Regions from separate parts of the Bradyrhizobium sp. FW305-F6 genome, predicted to be linked through region 1. Evidence: predicted binding sites of a transcription regulator. Region 1 holds the regulator's gene; each other region holds the start of a gene.
What was found. The regulator PhoB, encoded in region 1, activates phosphate uptake and scavenging genes when phosphate is short. The targets are predictions, from matches to a motif close to TGTCATNNANCTGTCAT.
Positions count from the first base shown of each region.

Region 1 (7,311 bases):
GAACACGACCGATTGCGGGCCGTCGATCACCTCATCGGTGACCTCCTCGCCGCGATGCGCAGGCAGGCAATGCATGAACAGCGCATCTGGCTTGGCCAGCGACATCAGCTTGCCGTTGACCTGGTAGGGCTTGAGCACGTTGTGGCGATGCTCGCCCTCCTTGTCACCCATCGACACCCAGGTGTCGGTGACGACGCAATCGGCGCCGCGCACGGCGGCTTCCGGATCGGTGCCGAGCACGATCGGCGCGCCGGTCGCCTTGATCCAGTCGCGCATCGCCTTTTTCGGCGCGAGCTCCGGCGGCGTCGCGACATTGAGCTGGAACTTGAAGCGCTCGGCAGCATGGGCCCAGGACGCCAGCACGTTGTTGTCGTCGCCCGTCCAGGCCACCGTCCTGCCCTCGATCGGGCCGCGATGCTCCTCATAGGTCATGAGGTCCGCCATCACCTGGCAGGGATGCGAGCGTCGCGTCAGCCCGTTGATAACGGGCACGGTGGCGTTGGCCGCGAGCTCCAGCAACGCGTCGTGATTGAGGATGCGGATCATGATGGCGTCGACATAGCGCGACAGCACGCGCGCGGTGTCGGCGATGGTCTCGCCGCGGCCGAGCTGCATCTCGGCACCGGTGAGCATGATGGCTTCGCCGCCGAGCTGGCGCATGCCGACGTCGAACGAGACGCGGGTCCGCGTTGAGGGGCGCTCGAAGATCATCGCCAGCGTCTTGCCTTCGAGCGGCTTGACCGGCTGCTGCGCCTTCTGCTTCGCCTTCATCGCGGAGGACGCCGCGAGCATGCGCTTGAGCTCCGACAACGGCAGCTCGTTGATGTCCAGAAAGTGCTTCGGGGTCTTGTTGGGCGTCTGGCTCATCAGCTTGCCGCCCGCTTGGTCTGGCTGGACGAGATCGCAGTGCAGGCACGTTCGAGCCTGATGACGCTGTCCTCGATCTCGGCTTCAGTGACGATCAAAGGCGGCAGGAAGCGCACGACATTGTCGCCGGCACCGACGGTGAGCAGTTTTTCGGCGCGCAACGCCGCAACCAGATCGGCGGAGGGCACCACCGCCTTGATGCCGACCAAGAGCCCCTCGCCGCGCACCTCGCTGACGATGCCGGGGTGTCGGTCAACAACGGAGGCGAGCTTCTGCTTGAGCAGCAGCGACATCTTTTGCACATGGTCGAAGAAGCCGGGCTTGAGCATGACATCGAGCACGGCATTGGCGGCCGAGATCGCGAGCGGATTGCCGCCGAAGGTCGAGCCGTGCGAGCCGGGCCCCATGCCGGCGGCCGCCTCCGCGGTCGCCAGCACCGCGCCGATCGGGAAGCCGCCGCCGAGCGCCTTGGCCAGCGACATCACGTCGGGTGTGACGCCGGTACGCTTGTAAGCGAAGAGATCGCCGGTGCGGCCCATGCCGGTCTGCACCTCATCGAAGGCGAGCAGGAGGCCGCGCTCGTTGCAGAGCTCGCGCAGCGCCTTCAGGAAGCCGGCAGGCGCAGAACGAACGCCGCCCTCGCCCTGGATCGGCTCGATGAGAATGCCGGCGGTGTGCGGGCCGATCGCCTTCTTCACAGCCTCCAGATCGCCATGCGGCACCTGGTCGAAGCCGTCCATGGGCGGACCAAAGCCCTCGAGATATTTTGCAGATCCGGTCGCAGCGAGCGTCGCCAGCGTGCGACCGTGGAAGGCGCCCTCGAAGGTGATGAGGCGATAGCGCTCCGGATGCCCCTTGGAGAAGTGATGGTGGCGCACCAGCTTGATCACGCCTTCCAGCGCCTCCGCGCCGGAATTGCAGAAGAAGACGAAGTCCGCAAAGCTCTCGTTGCAAAGGCGCGCCGCGAGCTTTTCGCCGTCCGGGCTCTGGAACAGGTTCGACATGTGCCAGAGCTTCGTCGCCTGCTCCTGCACGGCCTTGACAAGCTCCGGATGAACATGACCAAGCGCATTCACCGCCACGCCCGAAGTGAAATCGAGATAGCGATCGCCGTTGGTGGCGATCAGCCAGCAGCCTTCGCCACGCTCGAAACCGAGGTCGGCCCTGGCGAAGACGGGGAGCAAATGCGGCGCTGCGCTGTTAGTCATGACGGCCACTTGAATGTTGCGGACGGTATGACGCGCGCATTGCGCAACGCACCACTGACCGGCCCCGGAAAACGAAACGTGCCGCCTTTTAAGGGCGGCACGTGGCACTATCTTATGCTTGGCAAGACGGGTGTCAATGCCACCCGGAAAGCCTCGCGAAACGCTGAATCCGTAGTCTTGCGGTGCCGATTTTGCGGGGTTTTCACTACGGAACATGTGGAAGCGAGTCTGCGGACTCTTGCGCGAGAGTCACGCCATATTGTAGCGTTTGGACTGTCAGATACGACATCTCGTGCAGCAGTTCTGATCCCAAGAGTCCTCATGTACCGGCGTAACGTTCGGGCGTCTTGAGCGCGCCCGGCGAGCCTTAAGGGATTCTGGCGGCACGGGTTTTTCACGGCTTAGGCATTCGCTGCGAAGGCCCCAGGATGGCAGGCGCGCAGCGAGGGAAAGGGTGCAATGACGGTTTTGACCTGGTCCGATGATCGCGTCGAGCAGCTGAAAAAGCTTTGGGAGGCCGGACTTTCGGCCAGCCAGATCGCGGCGGAGCTCGGCAATGTGACCCGCAACGCCGTGATCGGCAAGGTGCACCGGCTCGGCCTGTCCGGTCGCGCCAAGAGCCCGTCATCGGCAGCGCCGCGGCCGCGGAAGGCGCGGCCCGCGCAGCACATGATGCGGGTGACGCGGCCCGTCGCGCGCGGCAACACCGCGCTGGCGCAGGCCTTCGAGGTCGAGGTGGAGGCAGAGCCTGTCACCTACGACAACGTGGTGCCGATGAGCCAGCGGCTGTCGCTGCTGGAATTGAACGAGGCGACCTGCCACTGGCCGGTCGGCGATCCCTCGAGCCCGGATTTCTTCTTCTGCGGCGGCAAGGCGCTCTCCGGCCTGCCCTATTGCGCCCAGCATTCGCGCGTGGCCTATCAGCCCGCAGCGGACCGGCGCCGCGCAGCACCAAAGCCGGGCACGCGGTGAGTTCGTTAATCTACCTGATGGCAGTCGTGAAGCGATCACGGCTCCAGTAACTCGGTGTCATCCCCGCAAAGGCGGGGATCCATAGCCACAGGGCGCAGTCGTTGCGCGAGATGGTCATTCCGAGTCTTCGCCAAACCTCGTCCTGTGGTTATGGATCCCGGGCTCGCGCTGCGCGCGCCCCGGGATGACGGCGAGATTGAAGCCGCAGCTCGCTAATCCGAGATCAAGAAACTCAGGTCTGCTCCGCCTTCGCGAAGCGATCGTCCAGCGCGTAGCCGGCGCCGCGGACGGTGCGGATCGGGTCCTGCTCGCGGCCTAGGTTGAGCAGCTTGCGCAGGCGGCCGATATGGACGTCGACGGTGCGCTCGTCGATGTAGATGTCGCGTCCCCAGACGCTGTCGAGCAGCTGCTCGCGCGAGAACACGCGGCCGGGATGCTCCAGGAAGAACTCCAGGAGGCGATATTCGGTCGGGCCGAGGTCGATCGGCCGGCCCGAGCGTGCCACGCGGCGCTTGTCGCGGTCGAGCTCGATGTCGCCATAGGCCAGCACGGTGGCGAGCCGCTCGGGGCTGGCGCGCCTGAGCAGGCCCTTCACGCGGGCGAGCAGCTCCGGCACCGAGAACGGCTTGACGATGTAATCGTCGGCGCCGGTCGCAAGTCCCCGCACCCGCTCGCTCTCCTCGCCACGCGCGGTGAGCATGATGATCGGCAGCTGCTTGGTCTCCGGGCGGGTGCGCAGGCGCCGGCACAGCTCGATGCCCGACAGGCCCGGCAGCATCCAATCGAGCACGATCAGGTCGGGAATGTGCTCCTTGAGGCGGGTATCGGCATCGTCGCCGCGCATCACCGTCTCGACGTCATAGCCGTCGCCTTCGAGGTTGTAACGAAGAAGCTCTGTGAGAGCTTCCTCGTCCTCAACCACCATAATGCGTGCGCCCATGGTGTCGTCGCTCCTTAAGGTCTTCAGGTATTCGGTATCGTCGTGGCGAAGGTCGTCATGTCGCCCTTCGGCCGCTTGTCGGTGATCGCCTGGCCCTCGATCATGTAGAACACGGTCTCGGCGATGTTGGTGGCATGGTCGCCGATCCGTTCGATGTTCTTGGCGCAGAACATCAGGTGGATGCAGAACGAAATGTTGCGCGGATCCTCCATCATGTAGGTGAGGAGCTCGCGGAACAGCGAGGTGCAGATCGCGTCGACTTCCTCGTCGCCCTTCCACACCGCCATCGCCGCCGGCAAATCGTGCGCGGCATAGGCGTCCAGCACCGACTTGACCTGCTGTTGCACGAGGTCGGTCATGTGCTCCAGGCCGCGGAACAGCTTCAGCGGGTGGAAGTCCGTCTCCAGTGCTGCGACGCGCTTGCCCATGTTCTTGGCGAGGTCGCCGATGCGCTCGAGATCGGTCGCGACGCGCATGGCGCCGACGATCTCGCGCAGGTCCACCGCCATCGGCTGGCGGCGGGCGATCGTGAGCACCGCGCGCTCCTCGATGCGCTTCTGCAGCGTGTCGATATCGGTGTCGGTGGCGACGACGCGCTGGCCGAGCGGGACGTCGCGGCGGATCAGCGCGTCGACGGAATCGACGATCATGCGTTCGGCGATGCCGCCCATTTCGGCGACCAGGCGCGTGAGTTCCTGGAGGTCGCTGTCGAAGGCCTTTACGGTATGTTCAGAACCCATGTTCCGTCTCCTCAGCCGAACCGGCCGGTGATGTAATCCTGCGTGCGCCGGTCTGTCGGCGACGTGAAGATCTTGCTGGTGTCGTCGAACTCGATCAGCTCGCCGAGATACATGAAGGCGGTCTTGTCGGAGACGCGCGCCGCCTGCTGCATGTTGTGGGTGACGATCGCGATCGTGTAGTTCTCGGACAGTTCCTGGATCAGCTCCTCGACCTTGGCGGTCGAGATCGGATCGAGCGCCGAGCAGGGCTCGTCGAACAGGATCACCTCGGGCCGCACCGCGACGGTGCGGGCAATGCAGAGGCGCTGCTGCTGACCGCCGGAGAGCGAGAGGCCGGAGGCGTTGAGCTTGTCCTTGACCTCGTTCCACAGCGCGCCGCCACGCAGCGCCTTCTCGACCCGGCCGTCCATCTCGGATTTCGAGATCTTCTCGTAGAGACGGATGCCGAAGGCGATGTTCTCGTAGATCGTCATCGGGAACGGCGTCGGCTTCTGGAACACCATGCCCACGCGCGCGCGCAGCAGGTTGAGGTCGAGCTTGGGGTCGAGGATGTTGGTCTGGTCGAGCAACAGCTGACCGTCCGCGCGCTGGCCCGGATAGAGATCGTACATCCGGTTGAAGATACGCAGCAGGGTGGACTTGCCGCAGCCGGACGGGCCGATGAAGGCCGTGACGCGGTTGGCGCCGAGCACCAGGTTGATGTTCTTCAGCGCGTGGTGATCGCCATAGTAGAAGTTGAGGTTGCGCGCCGTGACCTTGGCGGGCGCCTCGGGAAGCGGCTGCGAGCCGGGGTGAACGGTCGGCGCACTGACGGAAACAGACATTTCACTCATTTCGGAGTCCTCTCGGCGCCGATGATGCGCGCGCCAATGTTAAGGGCAAGCACGGTCAGGGTAATCAACAACGCGCCGCTCCAGGCGAGCTGCTTCCAATAGGCGTAGGGGCTCTGCACGAAATTGTTGATGGTCACCGGCAGGTTGGCCATCGTCTTGTCCAGGCCCAGGCTGAAGAACTGGTTCGAGAGCGCAGTGAACAGCAGCGGCGCCGTCTCGCCGGCGACGCGTGCGGTGGCGAGCAGCACGCCGGTGATCAGGCCGGCCCGTGCCGCGCGATACGCGATGCGCTTGATCACCAGCGAGCGCGGCAGTCCCAGCGCGCTGGCGGCTTCACGCAGCGGATTCGGCACCAGCAGCAACATGTCCTCCGTGGTGCGCACCACGACCGGGATCACGATGACGGCGAGCGCCAACGCGCCTGCAATCGCCGAGAAGCCGCGCATCGGCACCACCACCGCGCCATAGATGAAGAGGCCAATGATGATCGAAGGCGCCGACAGGAGAATGTCGTTGATGAAGCGGATCACCGAGGTCAGCTTGTCGTTGCGGCCGTATTCGGCAAGATAGGTGCCCGCGAACATGCCGAGCGGCGCGCCGATGCCGACGCCGATCGCGGTCATGATCAACGAGCCGACGATGGCGTTGCGCAGGCCGCCCTCGGTCGATCCGGGCGGCGGCGTGTCGGCGGTGAAGACCTGGAAGCTGAGCCCGGCCAGGCCGTTGTAGAACAGCGTGACCAGGATCAGCGCGAGCCAGGTGACGCCGAACGCGGCGGCTGCGATGCAGAGACCGCGAATGATGATGTCTCCGCGGCGGCGGCGTGCATAGATCGGGTTCATGGCTTCACTTCCCGGCCTTGGTTTCGAGGCGCATCAGCATCAATCGGGCGGCTGCGAGCACGAAGAACGTCAGCACGAACAGGAGCAGACCGAGCAGGATCAGGCCGGACTGGTGCAGGCCGTCGCTCTCGGCGAACTCGGAGGCGATCGCCGCCGAAATCGTCGTGCCCGGGGCGAAGATCGACGAGGAGATCCGGAACGAGTTGCCGATGATGAAGGTCACCGCCATGGTCTCGCCGAGCGCGCGTCCCAGCGCCAGCATGACGCCGCCGATGATGCCGACGCGGGTGTAGGGGATCACCACGCTGCGGACGACTTCCCACGTGGTGCAGCCGACCCCATAGGCGGCTTCCTTCAACACCGGCGGCACCGTCTTGAAAACGTCAACCGAGATCGAGGTGATGAAGGGCAGCACCATGATGGCGAGGATCAGCGCGGCGTTGAACAGGCTGAGATAGGACGGGGGACCGGCGAAGATCGCGCCCAGCACGGGAACGCCGTCGAACACGCTGATCATGAATGGCTGGAAGGTGTTGGCCAGGAACGGGCCCAGCACGAAGAAGCCCCACATGCCGTAGATGATCGAGGGAATGCCGGCGAGCAGTTCGATCGCCATGCCGATCGGGCGGCGCAGCCATTGCGGACAGAGCTCGGTGAGGAAGATCGCAATGCCGAGACCGACGGGAATGGCGATCAGCATCGCGATGAAGGAGGTGACGAGCGTGCCGTACATCGGCCCGAGCGCGCCAAGCACAGGCGGATCGGCCGAAGGGGCCCAACGCTGCGTCCACAGGAACGACAGGCCGTATTCCTTGATCGCCGGGAAGGCGCCCACGATCAGCGAAATGATGATGCCGCCGAGAATGAGCAGCACCGAGATCGCAGAAAGCCGCGTGATCCAGTAGAAGG
Region 1 is NZ_JBYSYD010000002.1:1,706,815-1,714,125, forward strand. It holds gene argF (ornithine carbamoyltransferase) at 1-867, opposite strand, end outside; gene AC3WLX_RS19460 (aspartate aminotransferase family protein) at 867-2,075, opposite strand; gene AC3WLX_RS19465 (GcrA family cell cycle regulator) at 2,535-3,047, shown strand; gene phoB (phosphate regulon transcriptional regulator PhoB) at 3,280-3,987, opposite strand; gene phoU (phosphate signaling complex protein PhoU) at 4,011-4,727, opposite strand; gene pstB (phosphate ABC transporter ATP-binding protein PstB) at 4,739-5,560, opposite strand; gene pstA (phosphate ABC transporter permease PstA) at 5,557-6,402, opposite strand; gene pstC (phosphate ABC transporter permease subunit PstC) at 6,407-7,311, opposite strand, start outside.

Region 2 (7,311 bases), on a different contig from region 1:
CGCTGATGAAGTTGTTGCTCCAGCAATGGCCGCCGCTGTTCGCCCGTGGCCTTGCCGGCGTCTGCGCCTCGCTCATTCTCGGCGCCCTGGTGCTGAGCCGGAAGGAATCGTTCACCGTGCCGCGCGAGGCCATCCCGCGGCTGCTGTTTGCGACCTTCACCAACGTCTTTGCCTGGATGGGTCTCGGGACGGTCGCGATGAAATACGTGACCGTGAGCGAGGGCGCCCTGCTCGCCTATACCATGCCGATCTGGGCGATGCTGTTCGCCTGGCCGGTGCTGCATAACCGCCCGGCGCCACGGGATATTTTCGGGCTGATCCTTGGCGTTGCCGGCGTCACGCTGCTCCTGAGCGGCAATGGATTTGCGTTCGGCGCGGACAAGCTGCTGGGCATCGTGCTGGCGCTGCTCTGCGCCATCCTGTTTGCGCTCGGCAACGTGCTCAACCGCAAGCCGCTGCCGATGCCGCCGCTGGTCGTCGTCGCCTGGCAGGTCGGGCTCGGCTGCGCCACGATGCTGATTCTCGGCATCGCGTTCGAGCATCCCGATGTCGGCGCGATCACTCCGCTGGGGCTCGGCTGCTTTGTCTACATGACTCTCGTGCCGATGGGCCTCTGCTACGTCACCTGGTTCGAGACGCTGCGCCGTCTGCCGCCGACCACGGCTTCGACGGGCATGCTGATCGTGCCCGTGATCGGCGTCGTCTCCGCCGCCATCATTCTGGGAGAGCCGCTGGGCTATCGCGAATGGACCGCGATGGCGCTCACGCTCGGCGGCGTGACCCTGGCGTTGCAGCGGGGATGATTCTCTGTCGTGATGATCTTCCCTGTCCTTGCTCTCGGCGAGGGTCGGAAGATCAAACGGCTTCGAAAGCCGGCATATCTTGCCGGCGGCAATCTTATATTATTTCTGCCGCAGCGCACGGGCGAGCTGATCTTCCAGCGGCTTGCGCAGGTAGGCGATCGCCGTCCGCACGCCGTTCTGGATGAAGGCTTCAACCGGCATGCCGGGCACCAGAGCCTTGCCGTCGAGCTTGGCGAGTTCGCTCGCGTCGAGGCCGATGCGGGCGACGTAGTACGCCGCGCCGGACTGCGGGTCTTTGGTCAGGTCGGCAGCAATCCGCGTCAGCGTGCCGTCGAGCTCGGGGGTCACGGCGGCGTCGAACGCGCTGAAGCGGAGCTTGGCGGATTGCCCGACCTTGAGCCGGTCGATCATTTGCGGGTCGACCCGGGCCTCCACCACGAGCGAATCCTTCGGCACGATCAGCATCAGCTGTTCGCCCGCGGTGATCACGCCACCGACGGTGAAGACCGATTTCTGGTGGATCAGACCGTCCTGCGGCGCGCGCAATATCACGCGATCGAGCTGGTCCATCGCGGCGATGCGGCGTTCGCCGAGATCTGCAAGCTTGCTCTCGACGTCGCGCAGTTCGGTCGCGACTTCACGGCGCTGGTCCTGAACCAGCTGGATGATCTGCAGTTCGGTTTCGGTGATCCGGCCCTTGGCGCGTGCGATCTCGGCGATCAGCTGGCCTTCCTCGCCGGTCAGGCGGGAGGCCTCGCGCTCGAGTGCAGTGAGACGCGCATAGGGCACCAAGCGCTTTTCGTACAACTCGCGGACACCCTCCAGCTCGGTTTCGATCCAGCGGATCTGTTCGCGCTTCGAGGCGATTTGTGCCTCCAGGCCGCGGATTTCGTCGGCGATCTGGGCCTTGCGTTCGCGCAGCTGCGATTGCTGGCCATTGATCGCCTCGCGCCGCCGGGCGAACAGCGCGGTCTCGCCCTCGATCATCTCCGCGATCGCGGCGACGGTGCGGCGGGCGGCGATCTCGTCCGGCAGCACCACCGCATCGCGGCCGTTCTGCTCGGACTGCAGCCGGGCACGACGCATTCCCAGCTGGTTGAGCTGGTTTTCGATCAGCGCAAGGTTGGCGCGCGACAGTGTTTCATCGAGGCGGACCAGCATGTCTCCGGCTCGGACCTGGTCGCCGTCGTTGACGTAGATGTCGGCGACCACGCCGCCGGTAGGGTGCTGAACCCGGCGGACGTTGCTGTCGACCACCACCTGTGCCGGCGCGATCACGGCGCTGGCGAGCGGCGCGGTCATCGCCCAAACGCCGGCGGTGGACACGACGATGGCCAGCGTGCCAATTCCGAATGCGGTGGCGCGCCGGATATCGCGAAACGGATCGTTGCGGCGAGCCTCGGGCGTGCGGGCTGCGGTCATATGAAAGTCCTCAACTGGCGGCGGCGGCAGGAACCGAACGCGCATCGGGCACCGCCTGCAGCGCCGCGCCGCCCGGCGCCGGATGAGCGGCCAGCGATTTGCGCAGCACTTCGTCCTTCGGTCCGAACGCCTGCACCTGGCCGGTCGCCAGCGTCAGCACGAGATCGACCGCGGCGAGCGCCGCCGGCCGATGCGCAATGATGACGGCAATACCGCCGCGAGCCCGGACACGCCGGATGGCGTCGGTCAGCGCGGCGTCGCCTTCTGCGTCCAGGCTGGCGTTCGGCTCGTCGAGCACCACCATGAACGGATCCTTGTAGAGCGCGCGGGCCAACGCGATCCGCTGCCGCTGGCCGCCAGACAGGGTGGCGCCGGCTTCGCCGATCCGCATCTCGAACCCCTTCGGCAGCTTCAGGATCATCTCGTAGGCGCCGGCGGCTTTCGCCGCGGCGATCACCGCTGCCTGGTCAATCTCAGAGTCGAAACGCGCAATGTTCTCTGCTACCGTCCCGTCGAACAATTCGACGTCCTGCGGCAGATAGCCGATCATGCCGCCGCGAATTTCTGCTGGCCACTGATCGAGGGTGGCGCCATCGAGCCGGATCTCGCCGCGTGCGATCGGCCAGATCCCGACCAGCGCCCGCGCCAGCGTCGATTTGCCGGCGGCTGACGGGCCAATGATGCCGACCGCCTGGCCTGCTTCGAGTACGAACGAAGCGTTGTGCACAATCGCGGTGGTGCAGCCGGGGGCGGCGATCGTGACCTGCTCGACCGTGAGCCGATGTACGGCGCGTTCGGGCGCGACGTCGGGGTGCGGGGCGTCGCCCTCGCGCAGGGCGGCGCGGAGCCGTTGGCCCGCCTGTCGCGCGCCGATGAACGGTCGCCAGATGGAAATCGCCAGTTCCACCGGCGCGAGCGCGCGGCTGCCCATGATCGACGCGGCGATCATCACACCGCCGCTCGCCAATCCCTCGATCACGAGATAGGCGCCGAGGCCGAGCAGCGCCGATTGCAGCATGAAGCGCAGCGTCTTCGACAACGCGCCGAGCGACCCGGCGATATCCGCGTTGCGCTGCTGGGCGGCGACGAGATCGTCGTTGGCCGCGCCGATCCGGTGGATCAAACGCTGCTCCATCCCCAAGGCGGCCACGATTTCGGCGTTGCGCCGACCCGCTTCAAGCTGGACGCCGCGGATTGCGCCGGCACGCGACGCGTCCCGGGTCGGGGCCCGCGTCAGCACCTCGGTGAGCAGCGCGATCCCGAACAGCAGCACCGCGCCCACGACCAGCGTCCAGCCGAGATATGGATGCAGGAGAAAGCAGCCGGCGAGATACAGCGGCATCCACGGCAAGTCGAACAAGGTCGTCGGGCCGAGCCCGGACAGGAACGACCGGACCGAGTCCAGATCATGGGACAATTGCAGGCCGCGATTTGCGCCGCCGCCTCGTAGCGGCCCGCGCAGGATGTTGCAGACGACCGGTTGCCACAGCGCGGCGTGCAGCGCCGATCCAATCCGGGTCAGAATGCGCTGACGCAGCAGGTCGAACAACCCTTGCATCGCATACGCTGCCGCCACCGCGATCGACAGCGCAATCAATGTCGGAATGCTGTGCGATGGAATGACCCGGTCGTACACCTGCAGCATGTAGATCGAGCCGGTGAGCATCAGCAGATTGAGCACCGCAGAGAACAATCCCACCGTCAGAAAGGCCGTTCTGCAGGATGCGATCGCGGCCGACGCGAGATCGCCGGACGCGGGAGTCGACGCGGAGGGCGTTGTTGCGGTCATAATACTCAATTCAAAACGACGTCGGACCGTTACGTTTGGATGCGATCGGCGTTCGTTAGCGAGGTTCAACGTCAGGCGCATGACAATGCGGCGCGCGCACGAAAACTCGGCCCGGGGGCAACGAGGCCGCGACACCTGCGACGAAACGCCGCCTTGGCCGGAGGTTCGCCCGCGCAGGCCGACAATCGAAGCTTGGCGCAGTCGCGGGCTCTCGGCCCGCCGATCCCGCTACATACAGAAGACTCGTTGGCGATCGCTGCCGGCCGAGAGATTGAGCGCGTCGCTTGGTCCGATACGAGTCGTTGCTTCGCTCAGCCTTCACACGACATGTCGGGTCATGACTTCACCGGCCCGTTAAGAAGTAGTCACCGATCTGTTGTCATCGGCATTCTATCAAAGCGCATTAACGATCCGTTAACCATCGGCCGTCTGGACCGTGCCCTCACGCATGCCGTGAGGCGGCGATCCGCGACGTCGTCTCTCAAGCGCTGGAGTGGCTATCCATGTCGACGACCCCTCATGTCCTGGCGAACGGCGATTTCCTGCAGGATTGGTCCAATACCGGTCTCATCACGACCAATGATGATTGGTCGGGAGTCGCGTCGATCGTCGGCTATCTCGGCAACGATGTCGTTTCGGCAACCGGGGTGGACGCGCGTACGGCTACCGGATCGTCGTCAGGAGATGTCGACGTCGTCGCCAACCAGACCAATACCGCCATCACCAACGGCGGTGTGGCCGAATTCCAGATTGCCAACCCGACGGTGGCGCTGAACGGCTCGAACAGTGCGGATGCCCCCAACCTCGTGATCCATCTCGACGCCACCGGCCGCAGGGATGTCCGACTGAGCTTCGAGGCACGCGACCTCGACGCCAGCACGGACGACGCCGCGCAGCAGATCAACGTGCAATATCGCCTCGGTTCGAGCGGGGCGTGGACCAACGTTCCAAGCGGCTACGCCGCCGACGTCACCACCGGCGGTGCCGCGACCCAGGTGACCCAGTTCGATCTGCTGCTGCCTGACGCCGTCAACGGCCGCAGCGACCTCCAGGTTCGCATTCTTACCACCAACGCCGCCGGCAATGACGAGTGGGTCGGCATCGACGACATCCGCGTCACCAGTTCGTCCGAATCGGCGATGGAAATGCAGCACGTCGCCTTTGCACCGGATTTGCTTACGGTGTCGCATGACGAAGGTAACAGCGGTCCGACCGTCTTCCAGTTCACCGTCGAGCGTAGCGGCGGAACCACGGGCGACGTGGCGTTCTCGGGAGCGATCGCTTCGGCACAGACCGATGCGGCCGACTATGTCGGCGGCGAGCCGGTCAGCTTCAGTGGCACCATCGCTGCGGGAGAGACCTCCGCAGTCGTGACCGTCACCGTCGCCGGCGACACCGTCAATGAGCCGAACGAGAGCTTTACGCTGACGCTGCAGGACGTTTCCAATTCGGCGGCCGTGACCACCACGATCGGCAGCGCCGCGACGGCGACCGGCACCATCGTCAACGACGACCTCGGCATCACCAAGATCAGCGCAATTCAGGGCAGCGGAGCCAGCAGCGCGATGGTGGGCCAGATTGTGACCGTCGAAGCCATCGTGGTCGGCGACTTCCAGAACGGCGATGCCGACGCCAACCGCAATCTCAACGGCTTCTATCTCCAGGAGGAGGCCACCGATTCAGACGGCAACGTGCTGACGTCCGAGGCGATCTTCGTCTACGGCGGCGCCACCGACGTCCAGATCGGCGACCGGGTCCGCGTCACCGGCTCGATCAGCGAATATTTCGGCCTGACCGAGCTTACTGCCAGCAGCATTTCGGTCGTTCAGGCCGGCGCGGTGGCCGACATTGACACGATGGCGACACAGATCGACCTGCCGTCGATGGGCACGACGCTGAGCCAGGACGGCGACTACCAGCCCGATCTTGAAGCCTACGAAGGCATGCTGGTCACAATTCCCGAGACCCTGACCGTCACCGAGCAGTTCAATCTCGACCGTTTCAACGAGATCAAGCTTGTGGCGGGCGAACGGCCCGAACAGTTCACCCAGGAGAACGCGCCCGACGCCGCCGCCTACCAGGCGTATCTGGCCGAGCTCGGTGGTCGCACCATCACCTATGACGATGGCCTGAACGTCCAGAACGCCGCGATCAACACCCTCGACGGCTTCGATCCGAACGACAACCCCTCCGCCACGCCGAACTACGGCACTGCCGACGCGGTCCGGATGGGTGATACTGTCACCGGCCTGACCGGTGTGCTCGACTATCAATGGGCCGGCAACTCCGCCTCGGGGGCGACTTGGCGGATTCGTTCGGTCGAGGATGGCGCCAACACCTTCGGGGCCGGCGATAACCCGCGCACCGATGCGCCGGAAGACGTCGGAGGTCGCCTGAAGGTGGCGAGCTTCAACGTGCTGAACTATTTCACCACGCTGGACAATGGCGGCACCACCGCGATCGGCCAAGCGCCGCGCGGCGCCGACAACGCCGCTGAGTTCGCACGTCAGACCGAGAAGCTGGTCGCGACCATTCTCGACATGGACGTCGACGTGCTGGCGCTGACCGAGCTGGAGAACGACTTCTCGGCCGCATCGTCCGGCAACGCGATCAAGTACCTGGTCGAGCAACTCAATGCCGTGGCTGGGGCCGGTACCTATGCCTGGGTCGATCCCGGCCAGCAATTCGTCGGCGGCGACGCCATCGCGGTCGGCTTCATCTACGACACCACCGCGGTGAAGATCGCCGACGGTACGACCATCGAGACCCTCAACGACGCCGACCTGCCCGGCCTCGGCCTCGGCGGCTTGCTCGGGCAGAGCACGGTCGGCGCGGTGTTCGACGGCGAGAACACCAGCCGCAATGCGCTGGCGGTGACCTTCGAGGAACTTGCGACCGGCGAAACCTTCACGGCGATCGCCAACCATCTCAAGTCCAAGAGCGGTACCGGCTCCGGCGCCGATTCCGATCAGGGCGACGGCCAGGGCAATTGGCAGAACCAGCGCGAGCTGGCTGCCACCGCACTCACCGCTTGGGCGGCGAGCGATCCGACCGGCTCGGGCGATCCGGACGTCATGCTGCTCGGCGACTTCAACGGCTACGCCAAGGAGCAGTCGACGGCGATCATCGAGGGCGCGGGCTATGAGGATTTGCAGGCCCGTGAGGACGATGCTTATTCCTATGTGTTCGACGGCCAGACCGGCACGCTCGACTATGCCTTCGCCAATGCCAGCCTCGGCGCGCAGGTATCCGGTGTGACCACTTGGCACATCAACGCCGACGAGGCCGATGCGCTCG
Region 2 is NZ_JBYSYD010000004.1:650,374-657,684, forward strand. It holds gene AC3WLX_RS27550 (DMT family transporter) at 1-803, shown strand, start outside; gene AC3WLX_RS27555 (HlyD family type I secretion periplasmic adaptor subunit) at 903-2,225, opposite strand; gene AC3WLX_RS27560 (type I secretion system permease/ATPase) at 2,236-4,014, opposite strand; gene AC3WLX_RS27565 (ExeM/NucH family extracellular endonuclease) at 4,518-7,311, shown strand, end outside.
Region 2: the regulator PhoB is predicted to act here: its motif matches at 4,378-4,394, upstream of AC3WLX_RS27565 (ExeM/NucH family extracellular endonuclease).

Region 3 (7,311 bases), on a different contig from region 1:
GACGGTCATTCGCAGCTTGTCTACAAGCATGCGATCTCGACCATCATGCCGGGCGCGCCGATCCAGCTGTTCGAAGGCGGCGAGGACCAGCCGGCTTGAGAGTGATCTGATTGGAACCCCGGAATATCGACGGGGATGCCGACCGCCCGCGGTCGGCAGGGGCTAAGACGGGGCGGGTGCTTGTCATCGGCCCTTATTTGCGAATGCGCGCAGGCGGTGCCGACGCGCAATCGGAAAGCCATGTCCTTCCAAATCACGTTCAGCGGGACGCCGAGGCCCGGCTCGACGAAGCCGCGGGCCTCGCGCGCGCGATCGATCTCGTCATTGCCGATGCCATCATCGCGCCGATCAACCAGATCAGGCCGGCGACCTATATCGGCAAGGGCAAGGTCGAGGAGATCGCCGCGCTGGCCAAGAGCCTCGATGTCGAGCTCGTGGTGATGGATTGCGCGCTGGCGCCGATCCAGCAGCGCAATCTCGAGAAGGAGCTGCACGCCAAGGTCCTCGATCGCACCGGGCTCATCCTGGAAATCTTCGGCCGCCGCGCCAAGACCAAGGAGGGCGCGCTTCAGGTCGAGCTGGCGCATCTCAACTACCAGCGCTCCCGCCTGGTACGGTCATGGACCCATCTGGAACGCCAGCGCGGCGGTTTCGGCTTCATGGGCGGCCCCGGCGAGACGCAGATCGAAGCCGATCGCCGCCTGATCCAGGAGCGCATCACCAAGCTGGAGAGCGAGCTGAAGAAGGTGCAGGCGACGCGGCGGCTGCATCGCGCGGGACGGCAGCGCGTGCCGTACCGTGTCGTGGCGCTGGTGGGTTACACCAATGCCGGCAAGTCGACGCTGTTCAACCGCCTGACCCGCGCCGACGTGCAGGCGGCGGATATGCTTTTCGCGACACTCGATCCGACTTTGCGCGCCCTCACCCTGCCGCATGGCGGCAAGGCGATGCTGTCGGACACCGTCGGCTTCATCTCCAACCTGCCGACGCAGCTCGTCGCCGCCTTCCGCGCCACGCTGGAGGAGGTGCTGGAGGCCGACGTCATCCTGCACGTTCGCGACATCTCGCATGAAGATGCCGAGGCGCAGCAGAGCGACGTCGACGCGGTGCTGCGCCAGCTCGGCATCAACCCTGATGACTCAGGTCGCATCATCGAGGTCTGGAACAAGATCGACCGTTACGACCCCGACAAGCGCGAAGAGCTTCTGAACATCGCCGCGCGCCGGCCTGAAGACCATCCGGCCATGTTGGTCTCGGCCGTTACAGGCGAGGGCGTCGACGCATTGCTCGCCGCGATCGAGGAGCGCCTCGCCGCCAAGCGCACCACGCTCGACCTCTCCATCGACGCCGCCGACGGCGCCGGCATCAGCTGGCTGCACCGCAATGCCGAGGTGCTGTCAAAGGAGCTGCACGACGGCCGCTTCGACATGACCGTGCGGGTCGACGAGACCAAGCGGGATATCGTGGTGTCGAGGTTCGACGCGGTGCCGCATCACGCCATATAGTCGCGGCGCGCCCTTGGGGCCCGGGATCGGCCGCGTGACCGGCGAGAGGTCAAACTCGGCATCGATCGGCACACCCCCGCGCGCTCCACGCACGGGAGCGAGAATGAGGGCGGTCCTCAAGCTCGTCGGTCGCGGCGATCAGCACATCAGAACGGAATGGTCAGGCCCGGATGTTTGGCCTGCGCCCTGGTGTAGGCGACGCCGTGGACCTTGATCCCACGATCATCCAGCAACGAGATGATTCCGCCCTGGTTCGACAATTCCATCGGTCTCTCCACGACGATTGCGAGCGTGCCTCCGGCCGCGATCTTGCCCGACAGCGCCATTTTCTTCTTCTGCTTGTCGGCCAGCCTCCAGCCGGTGAGATCGATGTCGCGATCGGCCGTGTTGAGCAGTGTGACGATCTCGCGCTCCGGCGTCTTCACGGCGTTGACGAGCGCCCCAACGATGCGCACGAGTCCGTCCGGCATGTCTCCTGTCGGAGGAGCGGTCGGATCCAGCGGCGCTGTCGGCGTGCCGCCGCCGAGGTCAATCGGATGACCGGTCTCGTCGTCGGTATGCCAGGCCTGCGTCTGGAATTTGAGGAAGACCGCCGTCCATAGATTTTGCTCGGGAAATTCGAACACGAGGCCGCCATCCTGCCACGGCCCGTTGTCGCCCGAGAACCTTCCGATGGGATTTCCCTGATTCATATGGATATCGTGGATGCCGCGTCCCGGCCGGAAGCCGAAATAATTGTCGGCCCTGGTCTCGGGGCCCCATGGCTCGCCGAACGCATAGACCATCGCACTTTCATCCGAGAGTGCGCGCTGCACGAACTGGTCGAGCTTCTCGTTGAGGTCGTTGTCTGGCCCAGGCACCGACACCGGCAGCGGCACCATCTCCTGAGGCTGCATCAGATTACCGCGGATGAAGTCCAGCGCGATGCTGCCGGGCTGAGCGGACTGCGGGTGCAGCCCCTCCGGGAGCGCGGCGAGCCGTTCGGTGATCGGATGGACGAAACGAGACCGCACCAGGAATTCTACCTCGCTTCCGTCCGCCGACTGCACGTTGACGGCAATGCGGAAATCTTCGTCGCCGGCGACAATATGAACCTGATAGTGCGGCGACCTGCCGGTGCCGAAACGCATCGCAATTGGGCGTCCCTTGAGAACTGAATAATGTTTCAATGGCATCGCACTTCACCTGCCGTTGGGGTGGCTGCGTCAGAATTATTATACAACTTTAGACTGTCTGCGGCGACAATTTCATGGCGGCGGCTTGACGAATCTCTCTTTGCGAGCTGCCCGGGCCAGCAAATCGGGATGCACTGCTTACCGATGAGTGATGGATGCTGGTCGGATCTGTACGCTGCCGCACCTGGCTAAGTGGCGGTCTTCGCCTCATTCCACAGCGCGTCCATCTCCGCAAGCGAGGCCTGGTCCAGTGTCCGGCCCTGCGCCTCCAGCGCGCGCTCGATATAGGCAAATCGCCGCTCGAATTTCGCGTTGGTCGCGCGCAATGCGGATTCCGGATCGGCGCCGACATGGCGGGCGAGGTTGACGAGGGCGAACATCAGGTCGCCGGTTTCTTCCGCAATCTCCTGCTTGTCGTTGCGGTCGAGCGCGGCCTCGATCTCGTCGGCTTCCTCGCGGATCTTGCGCAACACTGCGCGCGGGTCGTTCCAGTCGAAGCCGACGGTGGAGGCCTTGCGCTGCAGCTCCATGGCCCGGGTGAGCGCGGGTTGGCCGGCCTTCACACCCGACAGCAGGGATTTGTGCGCCGGCATGTCCTCCGGCGGACGGCGCGCGGCGCGCTCGGCCTTTTCCTCGGCCTTGATGCGGTCCCAGACTTCCTTGACGTGATGCGAGGCAAGGTTGCCGTCCTTGTCGGCGAAGACATGCGGATGACGCCGGATCATCTTGCGGGTGATGGCCTCGACCACGTCGCCAAAATCGAATGCGTTCTGCTCCGATGCCATCTGGGCGTGGTAGACGACCTGGAGCAGGAGATCGCCGAGCTCCTCCCGGAGATCGTCGAGATCGCCGCGGGCGATGGCGTCGACCACCTCATAGGCTTCCTCGATCGTGTAGGGCGCAATCGTCGCAAAGTCCTGCTCGAGGTCCCAGGGACAGCCGGTCACGGGCGTGCGCAGCGCCGCCATGATCTCGATCAGGCGGGAAATGTCGCGGGAAGGGGTCATTGCGGGGCGATCTCCTGGGGCCGGAGCCTTATGCCAAAGGCGGGTCGCCGATCCCAGTGCAAGCAGACGGAACAGGCCGATTTCCACCGATTGGCGGGCACCTCACGCAATGCTAAAGCGCGGGGCATGAGTGACGCATTTTCCTCCGAAACCGCCCTGGTGCTGTTCTCCGGCGGCCAGGATTCCACCACCTGCCTCGCCTGGGCGCTGAGCCGCTTCGCCCGTGTGGAGACGCTGGGGTTCGACTACGGCCAGCGCCACGCCGTCGAGCTTGACTGCCGCGATCGCTTGTTCGAGGGCCTCAAGGGGCTGCGCGCGGATTGGGCCGCAAGGCTCGGCGAGAGCCATACGCTGTCGATCCCTACGCTTGCGGCCGTGTCCGAAACGGCCCTGACGCGCGACGTCGCGATCACGATGGGCGCGGACGGTCTGCCCAACACCTTCGTGCCGGGCCGCAACCTAGTGTTCCTGACCTTCGCTGCGGCGCTGGCCTATCGGCGCGGCATCAGCCATATCGTCGGCGGCATGTGCGAGACCGACTATTCCGGCTATCCCGATTGCCGCGACGAGACCATCCGCGCCATGCAGGCCGCTCTCTCGCTCGGCATGGCCAGAAAGTTCGAGCTGCATACCCCATTGATGTGGATCGACAAGGCCGCGACCTGGCAGCTCGCGCATGACCTCGGCGGCGACGGCCTCGTCGATCTCATCCGCGAGCACTCCCACACCTGCTATCTCGGCGAGCGCGGCGCGCAGCACGAGTGGGGCCATGGCTGCGGCGAGTGCCCGGCGTGCAGCCTGCGGGCGAAGGGCTGGCAGGAGTTCGCGGCGGGCAGATAATGCCAGCTAAAGCGCGATGCGATCAGGATGAATCGTCATCGCGCTTTAGGTTACTGTTTGAGCATGATCTTCTCGGAAATCCGCTACGCACTTTTCCGGATCATGCTCTAGAAGGTGTGCTGCACTTTCACCGAGATGTTGCGGCCGGTCTCCACCAGCGGATTTGTGAAGCTCCGCGGATAGGAGCGATTGACGAACGTCGACGCGTCGACATAGGCCGTGTTGAAAATGTTCTCCACGCCGAGGATCAGCTTGGTGTCGCCGAGTTGCGGCGAGACCAGCTTGCCGAGTTGAAGCGTCGCATAAAGCTTGGGAATGGCGTAGCCCGAGGTCGTGTATTCCTGCGCCGGGTCGATCCGGGTCTTGCTCGCGGCCCAATCGATCACGCCGAGGATCGAATAGGCGCCGTCCGGGTCAGCATATTGGATACCCACCCGCCCGCGATAAGGGGCGAGAAAAGGCAGCGGCGTGCCGGTCAGCGTGTTGGTACCGCGCAGCTGCGTGAAATTCGTGAACAGGTTGAAGGACGGCGTCATCTGCCAGCGCGCCTCCAGTTCGACGCCGGTCACCTCGGCCTTGCCGACGTTCCGAGACTGGGTGTAGCCGCCGACACCGTTGAGCGTCGTTGCGACCGTTTGAAGGAAGTTCTCGTAGTGCGTGTCGAACGCCGTGACCTTGAGCTCTGCATTGGCCGTATGAAAACGTGCGCCTCCTTCGTAGGTCACGCCGGTTTCCGGCTTCAGGTCCGGATTGGGAAGCTGAGTGGCCGTCACGGCAAACAGCTCGGAATTCGTCGGCTGACGAAACGAGGTCGCCACGTTGCCGAGCAGGTCGACGTTCGGCAGGACGGCATAGACGAACCCAAGGCTTCCGGTCGGAGCCGTCTGATCCACGTTGGTCTTGCTCGCATACAAGGCCCTGACATTCGCAGGAATGGTGGATGCGAGCGGCGAGGTGTCAGTGGTCGTGTTGAACCAGTCGAAGCGGCCCCCTGCGGACAGCGTCAGCGGCTGGACCGGCTTCCATTCGTGCAGGACGAACGTGCCGATGTTGGATTGCGTCGTGTCAGGGCCTTGCTTGGTGTAGGGCGAGACCACGTCGCTCGTCACGATCCCCGTCGTCCCATTGCGGATGATGGTCTCGGATGTTTGTTCGCTGCCCGGCCGCGCTTCCCGGAAGCCGTCGAGGCCGACCGTGGTCTTCGTTGCACCCCAGGGACTGAGCCAGGGAATTTCGGCCAGTGAGCGGCCGCCGATTACCAGGGGACCGATGACGTGGCTGGTGGACTTGACGGTCCTCGTGGCGATGCCCGCGGCGTTGATCGTGTTGTTGATGGTCGAGAGCTTCGTGTCGAAATAGTTGACGTAGAAAGAGCTCTCGACGTGCTTCACCAGGCCGTCGAGTTCGCCGGTATAGGCGACGCGCGCCGAATGCACCTGGTTGGGATCCTGCCGCACCTGCAGATATGGCGCGCCCGGTGCTCCGCCGACACCGCCGGCGCGCCCATCGACCTCGCTGTAGGAGCGCAGCGAAACCTCGATGCGCTGTCCGATATCGGGCGTGTAGCCGAGCTTGATGTTGCCGCCGACGCTCTGGTAGTCGCTGTTAGGCACCGTTCCGAGCGAAGTCTGGTAATCGCCACCCCAGCGCCCGGCAAAGCCACCGATGAAATCGAAGCCTTGTCCGGCGCCCTTGACCCAGTCATAGGTGCTGAACGAGTTGGCAGCACTGCCGTAGCCGGCTGACCAGCCGCCGCCCGTGAAGCGGAACGGGCCCGACGTATCGCCGCTGTACGATCGGGTCACGATGTTGACCAGTCCGGTCAGCGCCTCGCTGCCGTAGACCACGGAGCCCGGACCGCGGATCACCTCGACGCGCTCGACCTCGTCAGGCGCGAGATAGTTGAGCTGCAGCGTATTGCGGCCGCGGAAGCGATCGCCATCGATGAACATCGGCGAGCGGAAGCTGTTCGACGAGAAGCCGCGCAGATAGATCTGGCCGCCGATGCCGCCGGAGCGGGCGATCGAGATGCCCGGGACAGAGGCGAGAACATCGAGGAGGCCGGTCGGCGACGTCGCCTCGATCTGAGCACGATCGACGACGGAGATGCTCTGCGTCGGAGGATGGGGAATTCCCGCTTGCGGCAGCCTGCCGCCCATCGGCTTCACGGAATCGCTGTTCGTGCCTTCCGGGGCCGTCGCATTGGCCTGCCGGCCTGGCGCCGGCTGGACAACGGGGGAGGGAGCCTGTCGCGTCGCGCGGGCCGCACTCTGTCGTGCCGCGCGGCGCGGCTTCGCCGGTCTTCCTGCCTCCACCGTCACCGCCGGCAGCACGGATTGCTGTGATGAACCACTTGCAGTCTGGGCTTCCGCGATCACGCTCGATGCCGCCGTCACCACACAGGCGAGCCCGAAGCTCAGTTTGCAGGTCGATGAAAAAAACCAACTCCATTTGCATTCAAGCGTGGTCCTCGACAGCATCGACGATATCCCTCAGCATTCAGCCAGCCTCGGGCTCCTTATCTTGTCGTGATCGACGGGACCATGCTTCGCAGGTGAATCTGGAGCTATTCAAATCGTGCCGATGGTTGTGCTCATCGATCGGGCGTTCGATGCGCGCAACACGATCAGCATCGTCGTCATCGATCCGCGCTCTTTTGAACGATTCCAGTTCTGCGAGCCGCACTTGCGGCACGCGCCGAACGATTTGCTTTTGCGTTTTCCTTCCATCGCACTATGTAGCCATGTCTGCGGCGCCACTGATCGTCATTGTCGCCCGAGGTTC
Region 3 is NZ_JBYSYD010000001.1:370,317-377,627, reverse strand. It holds gene hfq (RNA chaperone Hfq) at 1-99, shown strand, start outside; gene hflX (GTPase HflX) at 111-1,505, shown strand; gene AC3WLX_RS01825 (DUF2278 family protein) at 1,652-2,680, opposite strand; gene mazG (nucleoside triphosphate pyrophosphohydrolase) at 2,869-3,687, opposite strand; gene queC (7-cyano-7-deazaguanine synthase QueC) at 3,814-4,527, shown strand; gene AC3WLX_RS01810 (TonB-dependent receptor) at 4,635-7,007, opposite strand; gene AC3WLX_RS01805 (hypothetical protein) at 7,098-7,286, opposite strand.
Region 3: the regulator PhoB is predicted to act here: its motif matches at 2,744-2,760, upstream of AC3WLX_RS01825 (DUF2278 family protein).

Region 4 (7,311 bases), on a different contig from region 1:
GGTGATCTCGCCCTATACCGGCGAAGTGGTGCCGATCGCCCCGGTGGCGCCCGCTCGCGTCCCCCGCGGCGCCGAAGCCCGGCACGCAGCGACAGCAGATGCCGCGCCGGAGCCCGCGGAGGCCGAAGAATTGGTCTCGCTCGAGGAGGCCGATGCCGAAGAGAACACCGGTAAGGTCAAGGCCGTGGTGCCCGAATCGGAAGACGATATCGAGGTCGACGAGACCCTCGATGACGATGACGACGACGATTCGACCTTCATTCCCGATGAGGAAGAGGGGGATGAGGACGTGACCGACATCATTGGTGATGTCGGAGGCGATGAAGAGACTTGAGATCAGCCCTGATCTGTGAAAAAGGGTGCACCGCGCGAGTCATCAGGCTCGCCGGTCCGGGGTGATCGACCAGACTCACCCGGTTAAGGACTACGGGGCCATAGCTCAGCTGGGAGAGCGCTTGCATGGCATGCAAGAGGTCGGCGGTTCGATCCCGCCTGGCTCCACCACGCTTCGCCCTTCGGGCTGCGCGTGGCGCAGCCACGTCGGAGCCTGAAGGACGAAGCGTGGTGTCCGGCGTAGCCCGCAGGGCGAAGACGGACTGGTGAGAGGATCTCGCACAGCGACTGCCCAGACGCGAGCCGTCAATGTGGTACGTCTACATTCTTCGCAGTATCGACTTTCCTGATCAGGACTACGTCGGCGCCACAGAGGATTTGAAGCGGCGCATTCCGGAACACAATGCCGGCAAGTCCAGTCACACCGCCAAATTCAAGCCGTGGAAGTTGGTCTGGTATTGCGCCTTCCCCGACAAACATAAGGCACTCGCATTCGAGGCCTACCTGAAGTCGCACTCGGGCCGCGCCTTCTCGAAGAAGCGGCTCTGCTAACCTCCCCTACTCCCCGATCACCGCATTCAGCCGGTCCCTCAGCGCCACGATCTCGTCCTTCATCGCCACCAGCTGCGCGACCGAGCAATCCGATGCCGCCAGGATCGATGGCGGCACGCTGCGTGCCTTGTCCTTCAGCGCATGGCCCTGCGCCGTCAACGCGATCAGCACCTGACGCTCGTCCTCGCGCGAGCGGGTGCGCTTGACGAGATGGGCGGCCTCGAGCCGCTTGAGCAGCGGGGTCAGCGTGCCCGAATCCAGAAACAGCTTCTCGCCGATCTCCTTCACCGGCACGTCGTCGCGCTCCCACAGCACCAGCATGACCAGATATTGCGGATAGGTCAGGCCGAGCCGGTCGAGCAGCGGCTTGTAGACGCGGTTGAAGGCATGCGCGGCCGAATAAACCGCGAAGCAGATCTGGTTGTCGAGGCGAAGCGGGTCCACCGCCGTTGATTTCCGGGCCATGGGTCATCTTTCAGGGTTCGCCCCATTGTGGGACCGAGCGGCCCGACATTCAATTGCGAACAATTAAATGTGAGGCAGCACGATTTAGATTGCACACAATCTAATTGCCTGCGATAAAGATTGCACCCACCCCGAGACACAGGGAGACCACAATGTCCGTGAACGTCCTTTACAAGACCAGCGCAAAAGCCACCGGCGGCCGCGACGGCCATGCAGCAACCCTCGACGGCGCGCTCGACGTCAAGCTGACCACGCCGAAGGAGCTCGGCGGCGGTGGCGGCGCCGGCAACAATCCCGAGCAGCTGTTCGCGGCGGGCTATGCCGCCTGCTTCATCGGCGCCATGAAGTTCGTGGCCTCGCAGGGCGGCCCGAAGGTGCCCGCTGATGCCTCCGTCACCTCGACGGTCGGCATCGGTCCGCGCTCGGAAGGCGGCTTCGGTCTCGACATCGATCTTGCCGTCTCGCTGCCGGGCCTTGCCCGCGCGGAAGCCGAGGCGCTGGTCGAGAAGGCGCACCAGGTGTGCCCCTATTCCAACGCCACCCGCGGCAATGTGGACGTACGCCTGACGGTCGTCTGACCGGGACGGCGGGGCCGGCCCGGGATACCCCCTCGGGCCGGCCGCTTCCGCGATTTGCCATGCGGCGGGAGGGGCCGCGCGGCGGCGCATACGGCCCCACGCGCGGCGCCATTGCTGGCGCAAACAAACCTCGCTAGGCCTGTGATCCGATGATGATCGACACAGGGGAAGCGACGGCATGACTGAAGCAGCAACGGGCGCAATGAGCGGACTGCGCGTCATCGATCTCACGCGCGTGCTCGGCGGACCCTACTGCACCCAGATCCTCGCCGACCACGGCGCCGACGTGATCAAGGTCGAGCCGCCCGCGGGCGACGAGGTGCGCGAATGGGGCCCTCCGTTCCACGAGGAGGACGCGGCCTATTTCGTCGGCATCAACCGCAACAAGCGCTCGATCGGCCTCGACCTCGCCTCCGAGGGCGGGCGCGTCGTGCTGCTGAAGATGCTGGAGACCGCCGACGTCCTGATCGAGAATTTCAAGCCGGGCACGCTGGAAAAATGGGGCATCGGCAACGACGTCCTCAGCAAGAAATATCCGCGCCTCGTGCATTGCCGGATCTGCGGCTTCGGCGCCGACGGCCCGCGCGGCGGCAATCCCGGCTATGACGCCATCATCCAGGCCATGACCGGCATGATCGCGGCGACCGGCTCGCCCGAGAGCGGGCCAATGCGGATCGGCGTGCCCCTGGTCGACATCACCACCGGGCTCTATGCGGCGATCGGCATCCTGATGGCACTGTCGGAGCGGCAGCGCTCGGGCAAAGGCCAGTTCCTGGAGACAACGCTTTACGAGACCGGCCTTGCGATCATGCATCCGCACACCGCGAACTATTTCATGCATGGCAAGCCGCCTGGTCTCACCGGCAACGAGCACCCGAACCTCGTGCCCTACGCGATCTTCCCGACGAAAACCGACAACATCTTCATCGGCGTCGGCAATGACGGCACCTTCCGCAAGCTGGCGAAGGAGATCGGCAAGCCCGAGCTCGGCTCCGATCCGCGCTTCGCCCGCAACAAGGACCGCATCGCCAATCGCGAAGCGCTGCGCGCCGAGCTTGCCGCGGTGTTCAGCCAGCACGAAGCCGAGCCGCTGTGCAACCGCCTGCTCGCCGCCGGTCTGCCCGCGGGTCCCGTGCAGAAGATCGACCAGGCGTTGACGAACCCGCACACGCTCGCCCGCGGCGATATTATCGAGAAGGACTGGTACAAGGGCGTGGCGTCGCCGATCCGGCTCGAGCGCTCAAAGCCGAGCCTGCGCCGCGTGCCGCCGAAATTCAGCCAGCACGCGGCCGAGGTGCTGGGCGAGTTCGGCTACTCCAAGGCCGAGATCGACGCGATGGTCGAGAAGGGCACGGTCTGCGGCCCCGAGCGGAAACGCTGAAACGCAATCGGACGTGATTGAGCAGCTAGCGCAGGTGCGCTCCCTCCCCCGCTTGCGGGGGAGGGTTGGGGAGAGGGTGTCTCCGCATTGGGACAATCCCCCAGAGGAGAGAGCCCTCACCCGCGCCTACGGCGCGACCTTCCCGCAAGCGGGAGAGGTTTCTGAGCCCGCGGCTAATTACTCCACATCAACCGATGCCGCACTGCGGCGCGCCCGCGCACGCATGTGCAGCGCGAACGCATGCGGCTGACCGTTCCGTCTTCGCCCTATTTGACGACTTCCCATTGGCAGCGCTTGCCGCTTTCGTTTCTCCCGCTTACACAGTCATGTGAACGTCATATGGCGCTGCTAGCGCAAGCGCTTCTTTAGTGACGGCCAAGGGAGGTTTTCTTGATGGCTCTTCGACATTTTGGCGCGGCGGCAGCTGTCGCACTCACGGTTGGTCTCGGCGCCTCGCCGGCGCTGGCCGTGACCGAAATCCAGTGGTGGCACGCGATGACGGGCGCCAACAACGACGTCATCGTCAAGCTCGCCAACGACTTCAACGGCTCCCAGAGCGACTACAAGGTGGTCCCGACCTACAAGGGCAACTACGCCGACACGATGAACGCCGGCATCGCCGCGTTCCGCGCCGGCAACGCCCCGCACATCATGCAGGTGTTCGAGGTCGGCACCGCCACCATGATGGCCGCGACCGGCGCCGTGAAGCCGGTCTACAAGCTGATGGCCGAGACCGGCGAGAAGTTCGATCCGAAGGCCTATCTGCCCGCGATCACCGGCTACTACTCGACCTCGAAGGGCGAGATGCTGTCCTTCCCCTTCAATTCGTCGTCGACGGTGATGTGGGTCAATCTCGACGCGCTGAAGAAAGCCAATGTCGAGATCCCGAAGACCTGGCCGGAAGTGTTCGACGCCGCCAAGAAGCTGAAGGCGGCCGGCCACGCCACCTGCGGCTTCTCCAACTCCTGGGTCACCTGGGTCAATCTGGAGCAGCTGTCGGCCTGGCACAACGTGCCGCTGTCGACCAAGGCCAACGGTCTCGACGGTTTCGACACCGTGCTGTCCTTCAACGGCCCGCTCCAGGTCAAGCATCTCGAAAACCTGGTCGAGCTCCAGAAGGACAAGACCTACGACTATGCCGGCCGCACCAACACCGGCGAAGGCCGCTTCACCTCGGGCGAATGCCCGCTCTACCTGACCTCGTCCGCGTTCTTCGGCAACGTCAAGGCGCAGGCCAAGTTCGCCTTCACCGCGGTGCCGATGCCTTATTATCCGGACGTCAAGGGCGCGCCGCAAAACTCGATCATCGGCGGCGCCTCGCTCTGGATCATGGGCGGCAAGTCGGCCGACGAGTACAAGGGCGTGGCGAAGTTCCTGACCTTCCTCTCCGATACCGATCGGCAGGTCTTCATCCACAAATCGTCGGGCTATCTGCCGATCACCAAGGCGGCCTATGACAAGGCCAAGGCAGAAGGCTTCTACAAGGACCAGCCCTATCTCGAGACCCCGCTGCTCGAGCTGACCAACAAGGAGCCGACCGAGAATTCGCGCGGCCTGCGCCTCGGCAACATGGTGCAGCTCCGCGACGTCTGGGCGGAAGAGATCGAGCAGGCGCTGGCCGGCAAGAAGACCGCCAAGCAGGCGCTGGACGCGGCCGTCGAGCGCGGCAACACCATGCTGCGGCAGTTCGAAAAGACCGCCGTGAAGTAAAGCGACAAGCGGCAGGCCGGTCGCCCGGCCTGCCGCGTTGGGGCATCATGCAGAAGCAAGCCATTTTTCAGTCGAAGCTGTTGCCCTATGCGCTGGTTGCGCCGCAACTCGCGATCGTCCTGATATTCTTCTACTGGCCGGCCTTGCAGGCGATGATCCAGTCGTTCCTGCTGCAGGACGCCTTCGGCCTGTCGACCACGTTCGTCTGGTTCGAGAACTATATCGACCTGTTCAAGGACCCCGCCTATTTCGAGGCGATCCTGCGCACCTTCTTCTTCTCGTTTGCGATCGCGGTGTCGTCGCTGTCGTTCGCGCTGCTGCTCGCCGTGATGGCGGACAAGCCGCTGCGCGGCTCGATGCTCTACCGCACGCTGCTGATCTGGCCCTATGCGGTGGCGCCGCCGGTCGTCGGCGTGCTCTGGATCTTCATGTTGCATCCCTCGCTCGGCGTGCTCTCGCGCTATCTGCGCGCCCTCGGCGTCGACTGGAATCCGCTGCTCGACGGCAACCAGGCCGCGACCCTGATCATCCTCGCCGCCGCCTGGAAGCAGATCTCCTACAACTTCCTGTTCTTCCTCGCCGGCCTGCAGAGCATCCCCAGGAGCGTGATCGAGGCGGCTGCGATCGACGGCGCGCGTCCGATGCGGCGGTTCTGGACCGTGATCTTCCCGCTGCTGTCGCCGACCATCTTCTTCCTGCTGGTCGTCAACATCGTCTACGCCTTCTTCGACACGTTCGGCATCATCGACACCATGACCCGCGGCGGTCCGGGCAAGTCGACGGAGACGCTGGTCTACAAGGTCTATACCGACGGCCTGCTCGGCGGGAACCTCGGCAGCTCCGCGGCGCAATCGGTGATCCTGATGGTCATGGTGATCGTGCTGACGGGCATCCAGTTCCGCTTCGTCGAACGCAAGGTGACCTACTGATGGTCGAGGAAGAAGGCTTTCGGCGCTACGTCGCCCACATCATCCTCTGGATCGGGATCGCGATCGTCGCCTTCCCGGTCTACCTCGCCTTCGTGGCGTCGACGCAGGACAATGCGGTGATCGCCAACGGGCAGATGTCGCTGCTGCCCGGCGGCCATTTCTTCGAGACCTACTACCAGACCATCTTCGTCGGCACGAGCGGTTCGACCCGCGAGCCGGTCGGCAACATGATGCTGAACTCGCTGGTGATGGCGCTCCTGATCGCAGTCGGCAAGATCGCGATCTCGATCATCTCGGCCTATGCGATCGTGTATTTCCGCTTTCCGTTCCGGATGGCACTGTTCTGGCTGATCTTCATCACGCTGATGCTGCCGGTCGAGGTCCGCATCTATCCGACTTACAAGATCGTCGCCGACCTGCACATGCTCGACAGCTATGCCGGCCTCTCGCTGCCGCTGATCGCCTCGGCCACCGCGACGCTGCTGTTCCGCCAGTTCTTCATGACCGTGCCGGACGAGCTCCTGGAAGCCTCCCGCATCGACGGCGCCGGCCCCTTCCGCTTCTTCTGGGATACGCTGCTGCCGCTGTCGCGCACCAACATGGCGGCGCTGTTCGTGATCCTGTTCATCCTCGGCTGGAATCAATATCTCTGGCCGCTCCTGATCACCACGCGCGACGATATGCAGACCATCCAGATCGGCATCCGCAAGATGATCACCACCACCGACGCGCTGACCGAATGGCCGATCGTGATGGCGACCGCCGTGCTTGCGATGCTGCCGCCGGTGCTCGTCGTCGTCGCCATGCAGAAGCTGTTCGTGCGCGGACTGGTCGAGACCGAGAAGTAATCAAGTGAGTTTTCATGGCTAACGTCACCCTGCGCAACGTCCGCAAGACTTATCCCGGCGGCTTCGAGGCCATCAAGGGCGTCGACGTCGATGTCGGCGACGGACAGTTCTGCGTGCTGGTCGGCCCCTCCGGCTGCGGCAAGTCCACGCTGCTGCGCATGGTCGCAGGCCTGGAGACGGTCACCGGCGGCGAGATCGACATCGGCGGCCGCGTGGTCAACGGCGTAGAGCCCGCCGACCGCGACATCGCGATGGTGTTCCAGAACTACGCGCTCTATCCGCATATGAGCGTCTACAACAACATGGCCTATGGCCTGCGCAACCGCGGCATGGCGGAAGCCGAGATCAGGACCCGCGTCGACGAAGCCGCGCGCATCCTCGAGCTCACGTCGATGCTGGAGCGCAAGCCGCGCCAGCTCTCCGGCGGCCAGCGCCAGCGTGTCGCCATGGGCCGCGCCATCGTGCGCCAGCCCAAGGTGTTCCTGTTCGACGAGCCGCTGTCCAACCTCGATGCG
Region 4 is NZ_JBYSYD010000008.1:181,295-188,605, reverse strand. It holds gene AC3WLX_RS33685 (TIGR02300 family protein) at 1-334, shown strand, start outside; tRNA gene AC3WLX_RS33680 (tRNA-Ala) at 429-504, shown strand; gene AC3WLX_RS33675 (GIY-YIG nuclease family protein) at 643-885, shown strand; gene AC3WLX_RS33670 (MarR family winged helix-turn-helix transcriptional regulator) at 892-1,350, opposite strand; gene AC3WLX_RS33665 (organic hydroperoxide resistance protein) at 1,503-1,928, shown strand; gene AC3WLX_RS33660 (CaiB/BaiF CoA transferase family protein) at 2,107-3,309, shown strand; gene ugpB (sn-glycerol-3-phosphate ABC transporter substrate-binding protein UgpB) at 3,703-5,019, shown strand; gene ugpA (sn-glycerol-3-phosphate ABC transporter permease UgpA) at 5,067-5,948, shown strand; gene ugpE (sn-glycerol-3-phosphate ABC transporter permease UgpE) at 5,948-6,796, shown strand; gene AC3WLX_RS33640 (sn-glycerol-3-phosphate import ATP-binding protein UgpC) at 6,811-7,311, shown strand, end outside.
Region 4: the regulator PhoB is predicted to act here: its motif matches at 3,632-3,648, upstream of ugpB (sn-glycerol-3-phosphate ABC transporter substrate-binding protein UgpB).